Regions from separate parts of the Ligilactobacillus sp. Marseille-Q7487 genome, predicted to be linked through region 4. Evidence: predicted binding sites of a transcription regulator. Region 4 holds the regulator's gene; each other region holds the start of a gene.

The links. Region 4 encodes Rex, which represses fermentation and respiration genes when NADH is low (regulators of the CRP and FNR family bind a similar motif). Its sites were predicted from a motif close to TTGTGAANTANTTCACAA; they were not measured.
Positions count from the first base shown of each region.
Region 1: the regulator Rex is predicted to act here: its motif matches at 2,697-2,714, upstream of adhE (bifunctional acetaldehyde-CoA/alcohol dehydrogenase).
Region 2: the regulator Rex is predicted to act here: its motif matches at 1,869-1,886, upstream of pdhA (pyruvate dehydrogenase (acetyl-transferring) E1 component subunit alpha).
Region 3: the regulator Rex is predicted to act here: its motif matches at 1,226-1,243, upstream of pflB (formate C-acetyltransferase).

Region 1 covers NZ_CASCJC010000001.1:84,149-90,163, forward strand. The annotation lists gene mnmE (tRNA uridine-5-carboxymethylaminomethyl(34) synthesis GTPase MnmE) at 1-566, shown strand, start outside; gene mnmG (tRNA uridine-5-carboxymethylaminomethyl(34) synthesis enzyme MnmG) at 583-2,496, shown strand; gene adhE (bifunctional acetaldehyde-CoA/alcohol dehydrogenase) at 2,953-5,625, shown strand; gene QM017_RS00385 (DUF4811 domain-containing protein) at 5,716-6,015, opposite strand, start outside.
Region 2 covers NZ_CASCJC010000001.1:1,788,916-1,794,930, forward strand. The annotation lists gene QM017_RS09275 (helix-turn-helix domain-containing protein) at 1-59, opposite strand, end outside; gene QM017_RS09280 (transposase) at 237-416, opposite strand; gene scrK (fructokinase ScrK) at 806-1,687, opposite strand; gene pdhA (pyruvate dehydrogenase (acetyl-transferring) E1 component subunit alpha) at 2,114-3,205, shown strand; gene QM017_RS08790 (alpha-ketoacid dehydrogenase subunit beta) at 3,207-4,184, shown strand; gene QM017_RS08795 (dihydrolipoamide acetyltransferase family protein) at 4,201-5,490, shown strand; gene lpdA (dihydrolipoyl dehydrogenase) at 5,493-6,015, shown strand, end outside.
Region 3 covers NZ_CASCJC010000001.1:884,327-890,341, forward strand. The annotation lists gene QM017_RS04435 (S41 family peptidase) at 1-479, shown strand, start outside; gene lepB (signal peptidase I) at 581-1,117, shown strand; gene pflB (formate C-acetyltransferase) at 1,326-3,584, shown strand; gene QM017_RS04450 (ABC transporter ATP-binding protein) at 3,768-4,496, shown strand; gene ylqF (ribosome biogenesis GTPase YlqF) at 4,750-5,610, shown strand; gene QM017_RS04460 (ribonuclease HII) at 5,616-6,015, shown strand, end outside.
Region 4 covers NZ_CASCJC010000001.1:565,172-571,186, reverse strand. The annotation lists gene groL (chaperonin GroEL) at 223-1,839, opposite strand; gene groES (co-chaperone GroES) at 1,873-2,157, opposite strand; gene QM017_RS02780 (type II CAAX endopeptidase family protein) at 2,408-3,043, shown strand; gene QM017_RS02775 (redox-sensing transcriptional repressor Rex) at 3,077-3,715, opposite strand; gene QM017_RS02770 (ABC-F family ATP-binding cassette domain-containing protein) at 4,312-6,015, shown strand, end outside.

The sequences.
Region 1 (6,015 bases), 480 kb from region 4:
AACTAATTGATACAGCTGGGATTCGGCAAACAGATGATAAAGTTGAACAAATTGGGGTGCAACGTTCTAAAAAAGCAATCGAGCAAGCAGATTTAGTGATGCTAGTTTTAAATGCTAGTGAAAAATTAACTCCTCAAGACCGTCAATTACTAGAATTAACACAGGATAAAAAACGTTTGGTTATTTTAAATAAAACTGATTTGGCGCAACAATTAGAAATTGAAGAGGTCAATAAATTAGTTGATGCTGATCCTATTTTAACGACATCTGTTTTGACCCAAGATGGCTTAGATGTGCTTGAAGAAAAGATTGCCGCGTTATTTTTTGGTGGCATTGAAAACTCGCAAGAAACAGTATTAGTAACCAATGCGCGGCATATTGCTTTGCTTAATCAAGCTAAAGATTCGCTAGCAGAGGTTTTAAATGGGATAAGCTTAGGAATGCCAGTGGACCTTTGTCAAATTGATATGACTAAAGCATGGGAATTGTTAGGTGAAATCACTGGTGAATCATATCAAGATGAATTGTTAGATCAGTTATTTAGTCAATTTTGTTTAGGTAAATAGAAGGGAAGAATAAATAATGCAATTTGGGAAACAATACCATGCTAAAAGCTATGATGTGATTGTCGTGGGAGCGGGTCATGCTGGTTGTGAAGCAGCTTTGGCAGCAGCACGTTTAGGTAATAAAACATTATTAATGACTATTAGTTTAGATATGGTGGCATTTATGCCATGTAATCCATCAATCGGGGGTCCGGCTAAAGGAATTGTTGTACGTGAAATCGATGCTTTAGGTGGACAGATGGGCAAAAATATCGATAAAACCTATGTGCAAATGCGTATGCTTAATACGGGGAAAGGCCCGGCTGTACGTGCCTTACGTGCTCAAGCCGACAAACATCGCTATTCACTAGAAATGAAACATACGTTAGAAAAACAACCCAATTTGACATTGCGTCAAGGCATTGTTGATGATTTGATCGTAGAAGATGGTCAAATTAAAGGGGTTATCACTAATACTGGTGCACGTTATGGTGCTAAAGCAGTGGTATTGACAACGGGGACTGCTGCACGTGGAAAAATTATCATTGGTGAATTGATGTATTCTTCAGGACCTAATAATACCCAAGCAGCAATGGAATTGTCCAAAAATCTTGAGAAATTAGGATTTGAACTCAAACGCTTTAAGACAGGAACGCCACCACGTGTTGATGGAACCACGATTGATTATGCCAAAACAGAAGAACAACCTGGCGATGAAAAGCCTAATCATTTTAGTTTCATGACACCAGATGAAGCATATTTAGCACCGCAGGACCAACTTTCTTGCTGGTTGACTTATACTAACGAAAAGACGCATCGTGTGATTCGTGATAATTTGGATCGTGCACCGATGTTTACCGGGGTTATTGAAGGTGTAGGACCACGTTATTGTCCATCTATCGAAGATAAATTAGTGCGTTTTGCAGATAAAGAACGCCATCAATTATTCATCGAACCGGAAGGCAAAACGACAGATGAATACTATATTCAAGGTTTGTCAACTTCACTACCAGAAGAGATTCAACAAGAAATGGTGCATTCGATTGCTGGTTTAGAAAATGCAGAAATGATGCGTCCGGGTTATGCGATTGAGTATGATGTTGTTTCTCCTTATCAATTGCGTCCAACTCTAGAAACTAAGTTAATCAAGGGATTGTATACAGCTGGTCAAACCAATGGAACTTCAGGATATGAAGAAGCTGCAGGGCAAGGTTTAATTGCTGGAATTAATGCCGGGAGACATGCTTTAGGCTTAGAAGAGATTGTTTTAAAACGTAGCGATGCATATATTGGAGTGATGATTGATGATTTGGTGACTAAAGGGACCAATGAACCGTATCGTTTATTGACTTCGCGTGCCGAGTATCGTTTAATTTTACGCCACGACAATGCTGATTTACGTTTGACTGAGCTTGGACATGAATTAGGTTTGGTTAACCAAGAACAATATGCGGCTTTTGAAGCTAAAAAGGCAGCTATTTTAGCCGAACAACAACGACTTGAAAGCATTCGGATTAAGCCAAATCCAGCAGTTGACGCATATTTACAAGCTCATAACGATAATCCTTTAAAAGATGGCGTTTTAGCCAGTGATTTTTTACGGCGTCCATATGTCAGTTATGCGGATCTAAGTCAATTTATTCCAAGTGCTCCAACACCTTTAGATTCACGTGTGATTGAACAAATTGAAATCCAATATAAATACGAAGGCTATATTAAGAAGGCTTACGAGAAAGTTGAAAAATTAAAGCGGATGGAGGCCAAAAAGATTCCTGTAAATATCGATTATAGTGCGATTGAAGGATTGGCAACAGAAGCTCAACAAAAATTGACAAAAATTCAACCAACGACACTTGCTCAAGCTGGACGGATTAGTGGTGTTAATCCGGCTGATTTATCTATTTTGGCAGTTTATATTGAACAAGGAAAGATTGCTAAGGTTATCAAATAAATATTATTCATTGAAAAACGCTTCTTAAGAGGGAGCGTTTTTTGTTTTGTGTAAAGATAAAAAGATTAATTGAATTGCATGATGCATTGATTTGTGTTAATGCTATTAAATTTAAATAATCGTGAAAATTTGAGCAAATAATGATTGGTAATAAAATTATTTAAATTGGAGTTATATTTCACCGAAAAATTCTATTTGATATGTGAAAAACAAAACAAAGTTCAAAATGCTGCTACAAAAACAATGTAAGCCCTTAAACAACTAGTAAAATCAAGGTTTTGTTTTATAGATATTTTTTATACATTAAAAAATTCACCGTAAAAAAGTTACAAAAAAAATAAAAAAAGTATTGAAATCGATAACACATAGTTGTAATATAATAAGTGAAGTTTTTCACATTTAGTGTTAAGCTGGTTTGTTAAAAATAACCTGGCTATATCAGGAGGAATCTTAATTATGGAAAAAGATAAGAAAGTTTTATCAGAAGAAGAAAAGATGCAAGCCGCACGTGAATACACAGACGGCTTAGTTCAAAAGGCACTTAAAGCCGAAGCACAATATGCAACATTTACCCAAGAACAAGTGGATAAAATCGTTGCAGCAGCAGCTCTAGCAGGTTCAGAAGCAGCTTTAATGTTAGCGCATGAAGCAGTTGATGAAACTGGCCGTGGGGTTGTTGAAGATAAAGATACCAAAAACCGTTTTGCAACAGAAAATGTTTATCATGCAATCAAACATGATAAAACGGTTGGTGTGATTGAAGAAGATAAAATTAAAGGTCAAGTTAAGATTGCTGCACCACTTGGAGTTTTAGCAGGTATCGTTCCTACAACTAACCCAACTTCAACAGCAATGTTTAAATCTATCTTGGCATTAAAAACACGTAACGCAATTGTATTTGCATTCCATCCACAAGCACAAAACTGTTCTGTGCATGCAGCTAAGATCGTTTATGAAGCAGCTGTTGCCGCAGGTGCTCCAAAAGATATCATTCAATGGGTAGAAACACCATCTATTGAAAACACAACAGCTTTGATTCAAAATCCTAAGATTGCTTCAATCTTGGCAACTGGTGGTCCTGGCATGGTTAATGCCGCTTTGAAGTCTGGTAACCCATCTCTTGGTGTAGGTGCTGGTAATGGTGCTGTGTTTGTTGATCATACAGCTCATTTGGATCGTGCGGTAGAAGATTTATTATTATCTAAACGTTTCGATAACGGGATGATTTGTGCAACTGAAAACTCAGCAGTTGTCGAAGCTCCTATCTATAAGGAATGGTTAGAAAAGATGCAAGCTAACGGTGCTTACTTAGTACCTAAGGCTGATTACAAGAAGATTGAAGATTTCGTCTTCAACGATCGTCATGGTGTTAACGGTCCAGTTGCTGGTCGTCCAGCTCGTTGGATTTGCGAACAAGCAGGTGTTAAATTACCAGCTGACAAAGATGTTTTATTATTTGAACTTGATCCAAAGAATATTGGTGAAAAATTATCTTCTGAAAAATTATCTCCACTCTTGTCTGTTTACAAGGCAAAAGACCGTGAAGATGGAATCAAGATTGTGGCTGCCTTGTTAGATTATCAAGGCGCAGGTCATAACTCTGCTATTCAAATTGGTTCACAAGCAGATCCATTTGTTGAAGAATTTGCTGACAAGACCAAAGCTGCTCGTATCTTAGTAAATCAACCTGACTCTGTCGGCGGTATCGGTGATGTTTATACAGATGCATTGCGTTCAAGTTTGACACTTGGTACAGGTTCATGGGGGAAGAATTCATTGTCACATAACTTATCAACATCTGACCTATTGAACATCAAGACAGTTGCAAAACGTCGTAACCGTCCTCAATGGGTTCGTTTACCAGAAAAAATCTACTATGAAAAGAATGCTATTTCATATTTGCAAGATGAATATGAAACAATCGAACGTGCATTTATCGTTGCTGACCCAGGTATGGTACAATTTGGCTTTGTTGAAAAGATTTACGACCAATTAAACGCACGTACAACACCTGTTAAGACAGATATTTATGGTTCTGTTCGTCCAGACCCAACTTTAGGTCAAACAATTGAAATTGCAAAACAAATGCAAAGCTTCAAACCAGATACTGTTTTAGCTATCGGTGGTGGGTCTGCTTTGGATGCTGCTAAGATTGCACGTTATATCTATGAATACTCCTTAGATCAAGAACCAGGCTTCTTAGATAGTTATGAAAAAGTTAGTGAACTCTTCACTCGTTTACAACAAAAATTCTTGGATATCCGTAAACGTATCGTGAAATTCCATCACGCAACTGAAACTAAATTATTTGCGATTCCAACAACATCTGGTACAGGTTCTGAAGTTACACCATATGCTGTTATTACAGATGATAATACACATGTGAAGTACCCATTGACCGACTACGAATTGACACCACAAGTGGCAATCGTTGATCCAGAATTTGTTATGACTGTTCCTAAGAGAACTGTTGCTTTATCTGGTTTAGATACTTTATCTCATGCTTTAGAATCCTATGTATCTGTGGCAGCATCCGACTTCACACGTCCATGGGCTTTACAAGCAATCGATTTAGTAATCAACAACTTAGAAGAATCTTACAAGTTTGATCCTAAGAATCCTACACTAGCTGGTGAAACAGCACGTGAAAATATGCATTATGCAGCTACTTTAGGTGGCATGTCATTTGCTAATGCCTTCTTGGGTATCAACCACTCATTGGCTCACAAGACTGGTGGGGAATTTGGCTTACCACATGGTTTAGCAATCTCAATTGCAATGCCACACGTAATTCGTTTCAACGGTGTAACAGGTCGCGTAAAACGCACACCATTCCCACGTTACGAAGTATATCGTGCTCAAAAGGATTATGCAGATATCGCACGTCATCTTGGCTTGAAAGGCAAGACAGATGCAGAATTAGTTGAAGCATTGTGCGATCGCATCCTTGAATTGATGAAGGCTATCGATGTTGAACCAACCTTATCTGCAAATGGGGTAACAAAGGAACACTTCGATAAGTCATTAGACAAATTGGTTGATTTAGTTTACAACGATCAATGTACTTCAGCAAACCCTCGCCAACCAGGCTTGGATGAATTACGTCAAATCTTAATCGATCAATTTTAAAGATGTTTTCCATTTAAGATAAACTCTTAAAAAATAGCTCGCTTTACTGTTATTTAGTAAAGCGAGCTGTTTTTTTGTTTAGATAATAAGTTATTTAACTAGTTTATTAATAAAGTCATGAGTTGCTTGTTGGCTGACAACTTGTTGTTGTTCTTTAGAAAGATGAGGATCTTTTTGTAAAGCACTTTGCAAGGCTTGACTGATAGCGAGTTGTAGTTGTTGTTGTGTGTTTTTATCAGCCATGGCTTTGCCGAGTTTTTGTGCTTGTTTTACGCTTAAAACATACCAATCACTACCAACTTTAAAGGTATAGCTACGATGCTTTAGCTCGTTGTTATTGCCTAAAATGCCAAATAATAATTTGCTTAAAGAGTTCTTATAAACATAGCG
Region 2 (6,015 bases), 1.2 Mb from region 4:
ATTATCTTTAAACGTTTTTCAAAGGTTGTTTTTTTGGCGGGCTTTCTTTTTTTAGGCATACTTGAGTCTCTCTTTCTAGGCGAATACGCCTCTATATTAAATTCATTATACCGTTTTATCCAATCAAAAAGTTGTTTATCTGATTTCACTCCATTTTTTATTGCGAATTCGAGTGCAGAATCTATTGATTCTTTAAAAGAAGCGACCAAAGAAATTTTAAATTTAAGAGAATATCTCTAATTATTGGATTTACTATTAAGTCCGTCGATTCCCTGATACTTATACAATAGCCTCCAACTATTTAATGTTTTTCTATCAATAGAATACTCATTTAGAACTTGCGAAATACTCGTCTTCTTTACTTCTTTTAAAATAGCTAATTTTTGTTCTGGACTAAATTTTGGTTTTCTTCCCATAAAAAAATACCCTCCAAGTATACGATGATTTTATATATTTCATCTGTATACTTAGAAGGCATTATAGCCCCATGTGATTTCAGGGGTTTTTTATTCTTTTAAGTTTCCACAAAAATAAAAAAACTTCGCGGTTAAGGGGAAAACCGCGAAGAAAAAAGAGTAGTCTTTCCTATAAAGATAAGCACTTTTAGTATGTTTACTTTTTATAGAGAAAAAAAGTTATGAAACTTGTTTTGCTATTGGGTATGCTTATATACTAATGCTTACCTGTGAAAAAAATATGACTATCTTATACAGATTTAATTAAAAAAATATGTTTTCTTTCTTAAAAATTTGCGCTTTTTTTGAACAAAAAGGCAGTTGCATACAACAACTACCTTTAAAATCACTTATTTCCCTTCTTCTAAAGCTTGCTTTGCTAAGGCAAAATCACCTAAAGTTGCCGAACCATTGTTAGCAACTTTTGGCATCACGATATATTCAGCCAAATCACCGACTTCGACATAGTCATTTAACATTTCGCTAAATTGCACGCGAACTTTTTGCAAGAATGTCTCGCTAGACACCCCACCACCGATAATAACTTTATCTGGGCGCACGGTTAAAGTCGCTTGCATCACGGCTTGGGCCACATAATAGGCCACGATATCCCAAGTTGGGTTATCAAACGGTACATCTTGGCCGGCAATCCCTAAACGCGCCTTAAAACTTGGGCCAGCTGCCACGCCTTCTAAACAATCACCATGATATGGGCAAACACCTTTGAAAGCTAAGTCTTCTGGATGACGTTTTACCAAGACATGGCCCATTTCTGGATGACCCTTCGCGCCTACTAGCTTGCCATCGATCACGATTCCAGCCCCGATTCCAGTTCCGACTGTGTAATATACTAATGAACTTAATTCTTGACCGGCATCCTTGTAAGCAACGTATTCACCATAAGCCGAACCATTTACATCAGTTGTCCATGCCATTGGTACATCTAGGGTCTTCTTTAATGTTCCTAAGAAATCAGCATCATGCCAACCTGGCTTTGGTGTAGTTGTCACATAGCCGTACTTAGGCGAGTCCTTGCGAATTTCAATCGGACCAAATGATGCAATCCCGATTGCCTTTAAATCAGGAAATTGTGCAAAAAATTCACTTGTCTTAGCTAATGTTTCTTCAGGTGTAGTCGTTGGAAATTGGACCATTTCTTTTACTTGATAATTTTCATCACCGACCGCACAGACAAATTTTGTCCCGCCGGCTTCAACACTTCCTAAAAGCATCTTATATTACCTCCATCACAAACAAATTATGTTTGTTTTAAGTTTATCTAACTACATTAAATTATGCAATTTTTCACGCAAAAAAACTAGTCCTATCTGGAAAATCGTCTAAAAAGATGCATATCGTCAATATATCAGGTTACCTTCTTAATAAAAATTTTAAAGATTAATTTAAAGACATTAGTGAAGAAAATCACATTGTGCACAATTTAAAATTTTTTTCAGCATATTAATTTCAATTATTATCAGTTATTTAACATATATATACAATATGTGCAAGATGCAACAATGTTTACAACGTTAAACAAACAGAGTAACATTCATTGTGTAAGCGTTACAGTAAAGAAATGATTTGTTTGTCGGTTTTTTGTCATATAGTTAAAAAATTGCTTATTGTAGCAATAACTGATTTAGGAGGCTTTATAGATGAGTAGAATAGATTTTGATAAATTAAACGCAGCCCCTGTGATTGAACCTATCCGTGTTTTAGATGAAACCGGAAAAGTGGTTGATCAAGAGTTGGCTGCTTTATTGAGCGATGAAGAGTTAGTAGAACTCTTCAAACAAATGGTTTGGTCACGTGTTTTAAACGAACGTTCAACCAAACTTAACCGCCAAGGTCGTTTGGGCTTTTTTGCTCCAACAGCTGGCGAAGAAGCAAGCCAAATTGCTTCTAACTTTGCAATGGAAAAAGAAGATTTTTTATTGCCCGCTTACCGTGATATTCCACAATTAGTTCAACACGGTTTACCACTTTATCAAGCATTCTTGTGGTCAAAAGGTCATGCTTTGGGAAACAAGTATCCTGAAGGTTTACAAGCTTTACCACCACAAATCATCATTGGCGCACAATATGTACAAGCTGCCGGTGTTGCTTTAGGTCTTAAGAGAAATCAAAAACCTAATGTCGCTTACACATACACCGGAGATGGTGGTACTTCTGAAGGTGATTTTTACGAAGGAATGAACTTTGCCGGCGCATTCAAAGCACCTGCTATCTTCTTTGTTCAAAACAACGGTTACGCTATTTCTGTGCCACGTGCTTTGCAAACAGCTGCACCTACTTTAGCACAAAAAGCTGTTGCTGCCGGAATCCCTGGCGTTCAAGTAGATGGTATGGATGCTTTAGCCGTTTATGCGGTTACTAAATCTGCTCGTGATTGGAGCGTTGCTGGCAACGGCCCTGTTTTAATCGAAACATTAACCTATCGCTATGGTCCACATACATTATCCGGTGATGATCCAAAACGTTACCGGACTTCTGCTGAAGAAGGCGATTGGCAACAAAAAGATCCATTGATCAGAATGCGTAAATACTTGCTTGAAAAAGGTCTTTGGACATCTGAATTAGAACAAAGTTGGGAAGAAGAATTCAACGAACAAATCAACGAAGCAATCAAAGAAACTGAAGCAGCTCCTGTTCAAAAGATCAGTGAATTCTTAGAAAACACATTTATCGATACACCGCAAACCTTACAAGATCAAATTGCGGTTTTCAAGGCAAAGGAGGCTAAATAAAATGGCAAAAATCACAATGATTAAGGCTATTACAGAAGCCATGGACCAAGAATTAAAGAACAACGACAAAGTATTAATCTTTGGTGAAGACGTTGGACGTAACGGTGGGGTTTTCCGTGCAACCGATGGCTTGCAAGACATTCACGGTAAAGACCGCGTTTTTGATACTCCACTAGCTGAATCTGGTATTGGTGGTTTAGCCTTTGGTTTAGCTTTACAAGGTTTCCGCCCTATCTGTGAAATCCAATTCTTTGGTTTTGTATTTGAAGTTATGGATCAAATTGCTGGTCAAATCTCACGGACTCACTACCGTATGAGTAAGAGCCGTAAAATGCCAGTGACAATCCGTGCACCATTTGGTGGTGGTGTGCATACTCCTGAACTTCACTCTGATAGTTTAGAAGGTTTGATGGCACAAACACCAGGAATTCGTGTTGTGATCCCAAGTGGTCCATACGATGCTAAAGGTTTATTACTTTCTGCGATTCGTTCAGATGATCCCGTTGTCTTCTTGGAACATATGAAACTTTATCGCTCTGTCAAAGAAGAAGTGCCTGAAGAAATGTACACTATCCCGTTAGACAAAGCAGATGTTAAACGTGAAGGTAAAGATTTGACTATCATTTCTTATGGCTACATGGTTCAAGAAAGCTTAAAAGCTGCTGATGCTTTAGCTAAAGAAGGTATCGATGTTGAAGTTGTTGACTTACGAACAGTTTCACCAATTGATGAAGAAACAATCCTCGCTTCTGTTCAAAAAACTGGACGTGTTGTCTTGGTACAAGAAGCACAACAACAAGCTGGTGTTTCTAGCCAAGTAGCTACAATCATTGCTGAAAAAGGCATTATGTCTTTAGAAGCACCAATCGGTCGTGTTTATGCGCCAGATACACCATATCCATTTGGTGAAGCAGAACATGCATGGTTACCAAATAAAAACGATATTATCGCTAAGGTCAAAGAAATCGTGAACTACTAATTGGAGGTAAAAATTAATGAGTAGATATCAATTTAAATTACCCGATATCGGTGAAGGTATCGCCGAAGGAACAATCGGTGAATGGCACGTTAAGCCAGGCGACGAAGTCCAAGTTGACGGCGAATTAGTACAAATTGAAAATGATAAATCAGTAGAAGAATTACCATCTCCTGTGGCTGGTAAAGTTATTAAAATCTTAGTGGCTGAAGGTGAAACGGCCGAAGTTGGCGATCCTTTGATCGAACTTGAAGTTGCTGAAGGTTTGGGTAATGTTGATGAAAGCCAAGAAGAAGCACCTGCTCAAGAAGCTAATGCTGAAGTTAAGCCACAAGAAACAACCCCTGCCACACCAGCAATCGCAGCTACAAATGCACCTAGCGTTCAAGACCACAGCTTACCTGTTTTAGCTATGCCTGTAGTCCGCGCTTATGCACGTGAAAAAGGTGTTGATTTGACTCAAGTTAAGGGTACAGGTAACCACGGCCAAATTTTACGTAGTGATATCGATCAATTCTTAACTCAAGGTAGTGCTCCAATCGTTGTTAGTGAAGAACAAGAAGTTAAACAACCAACTAAAGCACCACAAGTTATTGCCGATGCAGCTTGGCCACAACATGCTGAAAAAATGTCAGCTGTTCGTTACGCAACCGCTAAATCAGTGGCACGCTCAGTTCAAGAAATCCCACACGTTCATGTCTTTGATGAAGTTGTCGTGGATAAATTATGGGAACATCGTGCAAAATACAAAGAATTGGCTTTACAAAAAGATGTCCGCCTAACCTTCTTGGCTTACATCGTCAAAGCCGTTGCTGTTGTGCTTAAAGAATTCCCAATCTTTAACTCAGTTGTTGATATGGACAACAAGCAAATGATCTTTAATGACTTCATCAATGTTGGTATCGCAACCGATACTGAACGTGGTTTGTTTATGCCAAACATCAAGCATGCAGATCAAATGAGTTTATTTGGCATCGCAAAACAAATCACAGAAAACACAGCCAAGGCTAAAGAAGGTAAATTAACAGTTGAAGATATGAAACATGCAAGCATTTCTTTAACTAACATCGGTTCTGTTGGTGGTGGATTCTTTACACCAATCATTAACTGGCCAGAAGTTGCCATCTTAGGTATTGGTCGCATCACCAAGGAAGCAGTTGTTCAAGGCGATGAAGTCATGGCTGCTAGAGTCTTGAAACTTTCCTTGGCCTTTGACCACCGTGTGATTGACGGTGCAACTGCTCAAAAGGCACTTAACCGCTTGAAAGAATTACTTGGCGAACCAGAATTGCTATTAATGGAGGGATAAGAATGGTTGTTGGAGATTTCGCAATCGAACTAGATACAGTTGTCATCGGGGCGGGCCCTGGTGGTTATGTTGCTGCAATTCATGCAGCTGAATTAGGTCAAAAAGTTACTGTGATTGAACGTGAATACATTGGCGGTGTCTGCTTAAACGTTGGTTGTATTCCATCTAAGGCTTTAATTGAAGCCGCACACCGTTACCAAAATGCAATGAATTCCCAAGACATGGGTTTGCGTGTAACCGCAGCTAACCTTGATTTTTCAAAGACCCAAGAATGGAAACAAAAAGTTGTTTCTCAATTAACCGGTGGTGTTGCTGGTTTATTTAAGAAACACAAAATCGATGTTATTTGGGGTAATGCTTACCTTAAAGACGAAAACACATTGCGTGTCTTAGATAGCGAAGACAACGCACAAACTTATACTTTCAACAACTTGATTATCGCAACTGGTAGTCATCCAATTGAAATTCCTAATTTTAAATTCGAAGGACGTGTGCTTGATTCAACTGGCGCTTTAGCTTTAACAG
Region 3 (6,015 bases), 320 kb from region 4:
AAATATTCGCAGGAGCCTTGAAACAAAGTGCGCATGTTAAGTTGGTAGGAACTAAGTCTTTTGGGAAAGGGACAGTACAAACTACTATACCATTTAAAGATCAAACAGAGCTTAAATTAACAATTGCAAAATGGTTAACACCTAAGGGAAATTGGATTCATCATAAAGGCTTACAACCAGACATAACCGCAAATAGCACGGTTTTTACCACCCAAGGTGTAATAAATGGTAATTATCAGCTTGGCGATGAAAGTCTTCAAGTTTGTATTTTACAAAAAATCTTAGCAGATTTGGGCTATACAGTAACAGTGAATGGGACTTTTGATGAAACGACCAAAAATGTTGTAGCACAGTTTCAACAAGAAAATAAACTGCAAGAAAATGGGAAAATAACGCAAACAACTTTAAATGTAATATTAGCTAAGTATCGTCTTCTTAAAGATACAGCATATCAAAAAGCAATTAATTTGTTAAAATAGATAGATAAAACACATCGTTTTTTACGATGTGTTTTTGTCATATCTAGTAAAAATATGTATACTAGTGAGTGAAAATAAATTTATTCAGTGAAGGTAATAAAATGCAAAAAATAAAAAAGATTAGATTTGGTTATTGGATTCCATTGATCTTTTGTGCTGTTTGTTTGGCTTTATTTATTCGTTTATTTGTACTGGTTCCTTTACAAGTTGAAGGAGATTCAATGGAACCAACCTTGCATAATCGTGATGAAGTATTAGTTAGACATTTTGGTAAAATCAAGCGTTTTGATATTGTTGTAATTAAAATGCCGAGTGGTGAAACTTATATAAAGCGCGTAATTGGCTTGCCTGGTGAGAAAATCGAATATAAAGATGATAAACTTTATGTTGATGGTAAATATATTTCTGAAAAGTTTTTGGAACCATTGGATTTAGATGCCAAACAAACATATACTTCGGATTTTACCTTAAAAGATTTGTTAAATGTAGATACAGTACCTGAAGGAAGATATTTTGTTTTAGGCGATAACCGACGAATAAGCAAAGATTCGCGAACTTTTGGTGCAGTAAAAACAGAATGGATTCAAGGACAGGCTGTTTTGACATATTGGCCGTTAAAAAATTTTAGTTGGCTATAACTTATAATAAATATTCGAAGAATGTGAAGTGTAGCACAAACAACTGCATAAAATCGCGCTTTTTGACAGAAATATAAGAATACATTTACATTGTATATCAGAATTTTCTTTTGACATTTGTCACAAAAGAATGTATTATATGTCTTGAAAGCGCTAATAATCTATTGCTTTTAAACACCCAAGGAGGTTAGTTATGGAAAAAATGGTTATGAAAGAATGGGAAGGCTTTAAAGCTGGTAGATGGCAAAGAGAAATTAATACCTTAGACTTCATTAAGCAAAATTATACTGAATATACAGGTGATGATAGCTTTTTAGAAAAAGCCGCTCCATCAACAGAAAAATTATGGAATAAGTTACAAGAGTTATTTGAAGTACAACACGAAAAAAATGGCGTGTATAACATGGATAATAATATCCCTGCAACAATTACTTCACATAAACCAGGTTATTTAATTAAAGAAGAAGAAAAAATTGTTGGTTTGCAAACTGACGAACCATTGAAGCAAGCATTTATGCCATTTGGTGGGATTAACATGGCTAACAAAGCACTTGTTTCTAATGGTTATGAAACTGACGATGAAATGACATTTATCTTTAACAAATGGCGTAAGACACATAACCAAGGTGTGTTTGATGCTTATACAGATGAAATGCGTTTAGCGCGTAAAAACAAGATTATTACAGGTTTACCAGATGCTTATGGTCGTGGCCGTATCATCGGCGATTACCGTCGGGTAGCTTTATATGGTATTGACTACTTGATGGAACAAAAGAAAAAAGACTGGAGCTTGATTGGTAATAAGGTAATGACAGACGATGTAATTCGTTTGCGTGAAGAAGTTACTGAACAATATCGTGCTTTAGCTGATATGAAAGAAATGGCAGCTTCATATGGTTACGATATTTCTAAACCAGCAACTAATGCTAAAGAAGCTATCCAATGGCTTTACTTTGGTTATTTAGCAGCTATCAAATCACAAAACGGTGCTGCAATGTCAATCGGTCGTATTTCTGCATTCTTAGATATTTATATTCAACGTGATTTAGATCGTGGTTTGATCACTGAATTTGAAGCACAAGAATTAATCGATCATTTAATCATGAAATTACGTATGGTTAAATTTGCACGTACTCCAGAATACAACCAATTATTCTCTGGCTTCCCAATTTGGGCAACATTATCAATTGCAGGGATGAATATCGATGGCCGTTCCTTAGTAACTAAAAATGATTTCCGTATCTTGCATACTTTAATCAACATGGGACCATCCCCAGAACCAAACTTGACTGTTTTATATTCTTCACGCTTACCAAAAGGCTTTAGAACATATGCAGCTAAGATTGCGCGCCAAACATCATCAATCCAATTTGAAAATGATGATTTGTTAAGACAATACTGGGGTTCTGATGACGCAGCGATTGCATGTTGTGTGTCTGCAACTGTTATCGGTAAAGATATGCAATTCTTCGGTGCTCGTGCTAACTTGGCTAAAGCTGTTTTGTATGCAATTAACGGTGGGGTTGATGAAATCACCAAGATGCAAGTTGGCCCACGCTTTAGACCAATGGAAGGCGATACGCTTGATTATGATGAATTTATCGAACGCTACAAGGATATCATGGATTGGTTAGCTGAATTATATGTAAATACTTTAAATGTAATTCACTACATGCATGATAAGTATGCTTATGAAGCTCCACAATTGGCTTTGATGGATACGCATTTGAAACGGACCTTTGCAACAGGGATTGCTGGTATTTCTCATGCGGCTGATTCCTTGATGGCGATTAAACATGGTAATGTTAAGGTTATCCGCGATGAAGATGGCATTGCTGTTGACTATATTCCACAAAACGAATTCCCAACTTATGGTAATGACAACGATGAAGCTGATGAAGCAGCAAACTGGATTTTAGAATACTTCATGAGCCAAATCAAACGTCAACACACATACCGTAATTCAACTCCAACCTTGTCATTATTGACAATTACTTCAAACGTTGTTTATGGTAAGAACACAGGTAACACTCCTGATGGTCGTCGTGCGGGTAAACCACTTGCTCCAGGGGCAAATCCAAGTTATCATGATGGTAAGTTCTTAGGTGAAAAGAATGGCTTGCTTGCATCCTTAAACTCAACAGCTAAGTTAAACTATGCATGTGCATTAGATGGAATTTCTGATACACAAACAATCAATCCAGGCGCTTTGGGCCGGACTGATGATGAAGACATGCAAATTGATAACTTACGTAACGTGTTAGATGGTTACTTCGATAAAGGTGGTTACCACCTAAACGTTAACGTCTTTGGGCGTGAATTGTTAGAAGAAATGGACAAGGATATTGATAATCCTAAGTATGCTAACTTCACTATTCGTGTTTCTGGTTATGCAGTTCGCTTTAGAGATTTGACACCAGAACAACGCCGTGACGTTATTTCTAGAACTGATCATCGTATGATGTAAGATAAGTGATTGATAGACCGAGTAAAACAGTGTTTTACTCGGTTTTTTTGTTTTGTAAAAAGAACTTTAACCAGAAATGATTAATTAAATCCGTTTTTTGACAAGGAGCAAAAAAATAAAAATAAATAAGTTATACTTAATAAATTAAGATGTAGCTAAAAAATCTGTTTTTTGGGGGAAAAGATGAATTTAATTGAGATTAATGATTTAAAAAAGAAATATGGTACTAAAGAAGTTTTGAAGGGGTTATCTTTAAGATTAGCATTGGGTAAAGTTTATACGCTACTTGGAAAAAATGGGGCGGGTAAAACAACTTTTATTAGTATTTTGCTTAAACTTATTAAAGAAGATTCCGGTGAAATTAAAAATAATTTGAATATTAAAAACGAAGTTGGAGTTGTTTTTCAAGAAGATTATTTTCCAAAAGATTTAAGTGTTAATGATTTAATTAAATTACAAGCTTCATTTTTTAAGCAAAAAGTCAATATTGATGAGCTTTTGACAAAATTTGATCTAATAAAAGAAAAAAAGCAAAAAACAGCGACACTTTCGAGCGGACAAAAGCGAAAACTTTCATTCTTACTTGCGACCTTGTCTGACCCTAAGTTATTAATTTTAGATGAACCAACAGCTGGCATGGATTATGATAGTGTAGAAAAGTTTGTAAAACAAATTAAACAATTAAAAGCGCAAGGCAAGACCATTTTGTTAATCACGCATGATTTATATCAGATTAAATCTTTTGTTGATTATATTTTATTGCTAAATGATAGAGTATTTGAAGAAAGTGTTGCAATCGACGTATTTATTGCTGAAGAATTGTATGAAATTCCTAAGAAACTGATAGATAATTTACCAAAAACAGAAGAAATTTTTTATTTAACTGAGCAAAGCGTGGATATGGTTTGGTAAAATTGCGAAAAATTTTAGACAATTATCCAAACGTTTTAATTAAAACTAGAAGTTCAGGTCACATTTTTAGTTAGATTATTGAAATTAATTAAGTTTAGGCTTTGATTTTGCCTAAACTTTTTTGTTTAAATGAAGTTGGAAAATTTATTTTAAAAATCAAAAAAGCTAAAAACATGTTACAATGGTACTTGATTACTTTATTTTTTTAAAAATTTAATTTCTAACTAATAATTAATGAAGGGATGATGAAACGATGGCAACTATTCAATGGTTTCCGGGCCATATGGCAAAGGCCTTACGTCAAGTTAAAGAAAATCTTAAAGCAGTCGATGTTGTTTTAGAATTAGTCGATGCAAGGTTACCAGAATCTTCGCGTAATCCTCAGTTAGCTGAATTATTAAATGATAAAATGTCGTTACTTGTTTTAACTAAGATGGATTTAGCAGACTCTAAGCAAACTAAAGCGTGGGTTAACTACTATGAAAGTTGCGGTCAACCAGCAATTGCAGTTAATAGCAATCAAGGAGCTTTAAAAATCATTGAAAAAAAATTAATGAGTATGTTAGCCGATAAAATTGCTAAAAGACAGGCACGTGGAATTAATAATCAAACCATTCGGGCGATGTGTGTAGGGATTCCTAATGTCGGAAAATCAACGCTCTTAAATCGATTAGTCAAAAAAAATGTTGCCCAAGTTGGTAATAAACCAGGGGTGACTAAATCTCAACAATGGCTAAAAGCTGGTAAAGAATTACAGTTGTTAGATACTCCAGGGGTATTATGGCCAAAATTCGAAGATGAGTTAGTTGGTAAAAAATTAGCTTTAACCGGTGCAATCAAAGATACGCTTTATCATAAAGATGATGTGGCATTGTATGCCTTAGAACATTTTATTGCAACTAATCCTGGGGCACTTACAGAACGTTACCGTTTGACACAACAACAATTACAAGAGCCAGTGGTTGATATTTTGTTAATGTTGACGCAAAAATTTGGCTTTAAAGATGATTACGAACGTGCAAGTGAACGATTGATTATTGAAATTCGTAAAGGTAAATTAGGCTGTTATACTTTAGATAAAGTTCCAGTTAATGCAAGCAAGTTAAAGGATTAGGAAAAATGACAAAATTAACGATTAAACAAGTTAAAGAATTACTAGCAAGTACACCTAGTCAACAAGAGTTAGAATTGTTAGCAAGCGATGAACGTAAAGGAGTGCAAACTCAATTACAAAGTTACTATAAAAAACAAGCACAACTAGCCCAAAAACAAGAACAGTTTGCCAAACGTTTGACATTAGAACGTCAGTTATGGCAACAAGACGTTGATTATATTGCAGGCATTGATGAAGTTGGACGTGGCCCATTAGCTGGTCCAGTGGTAAGTGCAGCAGTTATTTTGCCGCATGATTTTAATCTAGTTGATGTTAATGATTCTAAGCAATTATCTGAAAAAAAACGCGAAGAACTTTATTTAAAAATTTTAGAAGTAGCTGTGAGTGTTTCGATTGGCATTGCGG
Region 4 (6,015 bases):
CACTATGGTATCATTATTATCTTACCATATTTGGACAATTTTGTTATAAATTTTCCATAAAAACTCGCCTATACTTCAAAATTTAAATATGTGTTAATCTTTATTTCTTTAAACAAAGCTTTTTACTAATAAAAAAATAGATGCTCCTTTGTCAATTCAAAGAAACATCCATCTATTAGCTTGTTTTATAAATCAATAATACTAATTGAAAAACTAATTAGCTTACATCATGCCCATTCCAGGATTTGGCATTGGCATTTCTTGTTTTGGTTCTGGCTTATCGGCTACAACTGCTTCGGTTGTTAATAATAAAGCAGAAACAGAAGCGGCGTTTTGTAAAGCAGAACGTGTTACCTTAGTAGGATCAACAATTCCGCATGCAATCATGTCTACCCATTCGTCGGTTGCTGCGTTGTAACCAACACCTGGGTTTTGTTCCTTAAGTTTTTCAACGATTACAGAACCTTCTTTACCAGCATTGATAGCAATTTGACGAACTGGTTCTTCTAAAGCACGTTTAACAATGTTAATCCCAGTTTGCACATCGCCACTTTCCTGTAAAGCTGCAACACTATCAATAACATTTACTAAGGCAGTACCACCACCTGGCACAAAACCTTCTTCAACCGCAGCACGTGTTGCGTTCAAAGCATCTTCAATGCGGTATTTACGTTCTTTTAATTCTGTTTCAGTAGCAGCCCCAACTTTAATAACCGCTACCCCGCCGGCTAATTTAGCCAAACGTTCTTGTAATTTTTCACGATCGAAATCAGAAGTTGTATCTTCAATTTGTTTTTTAATTTGCGCTACACGTTCGCCGATTTGTTCTTTAATACCCGCACCTTCGACGATTGTCGTATTTTCTTTAGTTACAGTCACTTTACCAGCGGAACCTAATTGTTCAATCGTTGTGTCTTTTAATTGTAAACCTAAATCATCCGTAATTACCGTTGCACCAGTTAAGATCGCAATATCTTGTAACATTTCTTTACGACGATCACCAAAACCAGGTGCCTTCACAGCAACCACGTTAAATGTCCCACGAATCTTGTTTAACACTAAGGTTGGTAAGGCTTCGCCATCAACATCATCGGCAATGATCAATAATGGACGACCTTGTTGTACGATGCTTTGTAATAATGGTAAAACTTCTTGAATGTTAGAAATCTTCTTGTCTGTCAACAAGATGTATGGATTTTCTAATTCGGCTTCCATCTTATCTTCGTCAGTTACCATGTATTGTGAAAGATAACCACGGTCAAATTGCATCCCTTCAACAACATCTAAAGAAGTATCAATTCCTTTAGATTCTTCAATTGTAATCACACCATCGTTACCAACACGTTCCATCGCATCAGCAATCAAAGCCCCTGTTTCTTCACTAGCAGAAGAAATTGCGGCGATTTGTGCAATATCACTCTTAGATTCTACGGAATGAGACATTGCATGCAAAGCATCAACAGCTGCTGCGGTAGCTTTTTCAATCCCGATTCTGATTCCAACTGGGTTTGCACCAGCCGTCACATTTTTCATACCTTCATTAACAATTGCTTGAGTTAAAACAGTAGCTGTTGTGGTACCATCACCAGCAATATCATTTGTCTTAGAAGCAACTTCTGCCACAAGCTTTGCACCCATGTTTTCAAAATGATCTTCTAATTCGATGGCCTTAGCAATTGTAACCCCATCGTTTGTAATTGTTGGAGAACCAAAAGATTGTTCTAAAACAACGTTACGACCTTTAGGACCAATTGTTGATTTAACGGTGTTTGCTAATTTATCTACACCGGCTAACATTTTTGAACGTGCATCTTCTGAAAATTTAATTTCTTTTGCCATTTTATTTTCCACCTTATCTAAAATCTAATTATCTTAGTCGACAATTGCAATGATGTCGCCTTCACGTACGACTAAATATTTTTGATCTTCATATTTAACTTCTGTCCCTGCAAATTTGTCAAAGAAAACAACGTCGCCGACTGTCACAGCTGGTGTAACTTTTTGACCATTTTCTAAGACACGACCCGCACCCACAGCAACAACTTTACCAGTTTGTGGTTTTTCTTTAGCATTACTTGCCAAAACAATTCCACCAACTGTTTGTTCTTCTTCTTTTTGAACTTCTAAAATAATTCTATCTCCTAATGGTTTAAGCACTGTAGATCCCTCCATCTTTTTTAGCACTTGCTTAACTAGAGTGCTAACAACTTACAATTACTACTATAATCACTTTCATCCAAAAATGCAAGCTTTTTTTATCACTCTCAAGCGTCGAGTGCTAATTTTTAGCGATAAAGCCTGTTAAATCAAGCTTTTTCATCTGAAAAATAATCTGCTAATTGTAGTCTTTCTTTAATCTTTTACTAAAGAATGCTATAATACAAACAGTTTTTTAGGAGGATTAAAGATGACACTGCAAAAAAATATTTTAGCTTTACTGACAACTTATTTAGGCTTTAATCTGTTAGAACTTTTATGTGGACAATTTATTGCCAATAATGATTTCTTATATCCAATATTAACTATTTTAAATCTTTGCTTGATCATAGTCTTACTAAGCTTAAACCATCACTATCAAGCTTCTAACAAGATTGAGCAAGGTGTTAAAATTAATAAACTAAGATTAAGCTTATTAATTTTAGGCACAAGCATTGGACTTTTTATCGTCCAGACATTTGGACTTTACTTTGAAAATATTTTTTTGCATCAACCTGCCTTTTCACAAAATACCAATCTTTTGATAGCTATTACACAAAAATATCCTTATTATTTAATCGTCATCGTTATTTGTGCTCCAATTTGCGAAGAATTAATCTTTCGTAAAGTTTTATATGGTAACCTAAGTGATTACTTTAATATTGGGCTATGTTTAGTCGCTTCAAGCATGTTATTTAGTGTCGCTCATGGTGATGGGCATTATCTAACCTATTGGTTGATTGGAATGCTTTTGGCACTTTGTTATCGCTATAGTCATACTATTTTAGCGCCGATTTTAGCACATCTAATCATGAACGCTATCGTCTTGTGGCTTAATTTTCAATAAAAAAATTCCCAAGCATGAAAACTTGGGAATTTTTTATTTACCTGGTCCAAAATGATCCAAGAAGTAAACTAATGTTTGTAATTCATTAGTTAAATCAACATTTTGCACCCGAACTGTCTCAGGCACAGTGATACGTAACGGGGTAAAGTTTAAAATACCTTTAACCCCCACTTCGGTTAACTCATCAGTTACCTTTTGCGCAACCGATGAAGGAACGGTTAAGATTACAACTTCAATTTGTTGTACAGTTAATTGTTCTTTCATATCAGACATTGGATAAATTGGAACACCACTTTGAATTGTACCAGTGATTTCTTCATTAATATCAAAGGCCGCACTAATACGCACATTATTGCTTTTATGGAAGTTAAAGTTTAACAACGCATGTCCCAAATTACCGACACCAATTAAGGCTACATTAGTTAGCTTATCTTGATTCAAAGTTTTCTTGAAAAATTCTAGTAAACTTTCAACGTCATAACCATAACCACGTTTCCCTAATGCTCCAAAATATGAAAAGTCTCGTCTGATAGTGGCAGAATCAACCTTAACTGCTTCTGCTAATTCCGTTGAAGAAACACGCTTTTTACCAGAATCAGCCAAAATATTTAAATAACGATAATAAATTGGTAGTCTTTTTGCGGTTGCTTGTGGAATTGTAGCTGCTACCATTCAAACCTAGACTCCTTTCCTATTAAAACTATATACATCAATTTTAACATACGCGTATTTAAATTTGAACTATTCTGCACAAAAAAAATGCCGTCTTATCCCTTTTTTTAAAAACGTTATGTAACTATTTCACAAACTTTCAGAAAAAATTTCGCGCTTTTTTAATCAAGAAAAAATACAAAAAACTTTTTATATTTACAAAAATTTATCAGTTACGCTACTAGCTTTATTTAGTACAAACAATAAACTCAATTACTTAACACGCTTTATCATTTTACAATTGGATATTTAAGTATGATGTAGCATATATCAGCGAAAACTTATTACTATGTCAATTTAATCTAAGCTCTAAAACAATAACATTTTTCATCAAAAATACAAGTCTACTTTTTTTCATTATTTTCAGTATAATAAAAAAGATAGAGTAAAAACTATCTTGACGCCCGTCATGATATAATTAATCTATAATTACAAAAGAATATCTAAAAAAGCGCGACCATGCAAATTTAAGAGATATTGCTGTATCACATTAGCGCAAGTGTAATTTCTAATGGTACACTTATTCATGGCTAAATTAAATAGAAAAGGTGATTTACATGATTTTATTGCAAGTCCAACAAGTTGCACGACATTTTGGTGCAGAGATTTTATTTAAAAATGTTAATTTAGATATTCAAGATAATTCAAAAATTGCTTTAGTTGGGCGCAATGGAGCTGGCAAATCAACGCTCATCAAAATGCTCATTGGACAAACCAAACCCGATGCAGGTAAAATTAGTCAACGCAAAGATTTAACAATTGGCTATCTTGCCCAAAATAGTGAGTTAACCTCAAATAAAACAATTTTTGAAGAAATGTTGAGTGTCTTTGCACATCTTAAAAAAATTGAAGAGCAAATGCACCTACTCGAACAACAAATGGCCCAAGATATTGACCATCATTCAACCAAATATCAACAACTTTTAACACGTTATGATCAATTACAACATGATTTTAAAGAACAAAATGGTTATGGTTATGAAAATGAAATCCGCTCAGTCTTACACGGTTTTCACTTCTATGAAACAGATTATCAACGCTCAATATCTTCTCTATCCGGAGGGCAAAAAACACGTTTAGCTTTAGCAAAGTTACTTTTAGAAAAACGTGATTTATTAATCTTAGACGAACCAACTAACCATCTTGATATTGAAACTTTAACTTGGCTTGAAAATTATCTTCAAAGTTATCAAGGTGCTTTATTAATTGTTTCTCATGACCGTTACTTTTTAGATAAAGTTGTCAACGAAGTTTATGAATTGAGTCAACAAACTTGCCATTACTATAAGGGCAACTACTCTTATTATATTGATGAAAAAGCTGCACGTCTCAAACAACAATGGAAAAATTATGAAAAACAACAAGTCCAAATCAACAAGCTTGAGGATTTTGTTAATCGTAATATTGTACGTGCCTCAACTACTAAACGTGCACAAAGTCGCCGTAAACAACTCGAAAAAATGGAGCGTTTGGAGCGACCTGAGGGTGAGCAAAAAGGTCCTCATTTTAGTTTTGTTCCCAACAAAACTAGCGGTGATGTTGTTTTACAAGTCACAGATGGGGCAATTGGTTATGATGACAAAATTTTAGCAGCTCCTATCAATCTTGATTTGCGTAAACAAAATGTCATGGCAATTGTTGGGCCAAATGGGGTTGGCAAATCAACACTTTTAAAAAGTATTCTAGGCCAAATTCCGTTTATCAAAGGTGAAGCTTTTATTGGAACAAATGTCCAAATTGGTTATTATGACCAAGAACAAAAAAATCTTCATCTCCAAAAAACAGTTTTAAATGAAATCTGGGATGAGCATCCGACAACTCCCGAAAAAGATATTCGCTCGCTTTTAGGTAGCTTTTTATTTAGTGGCGATGATGTTAAAAAAATAGTTCACAGCTTATCTGGTGGGGAAAAAGCACGTCTATTATTAACTAAGCTTGCTATGCAACACGATAACTTTTTATTATTAGATGAACCGACAAACCATTTAGATATCGATAGCAAAGAAGTTTTAGAACTTGCTTTACTCGAATATCCAGGAACCATTTTATTTGTTTCCCATGACCGTTATTTTATCAATAAAATTGCAACTTCAATCCTTGAGATTCAACCAACTGGTTCAACACTTTATTTAGGTGATTATGATTACTACATTGCTAAAAAAGCAGAACAAGAGTTATTAAAAGAACAAAAGTTAATGCAAAATGCACCACTTGCCGAACAATCATTGGTTTCACAGGCAAAAAAAGATTATCAACAAAGT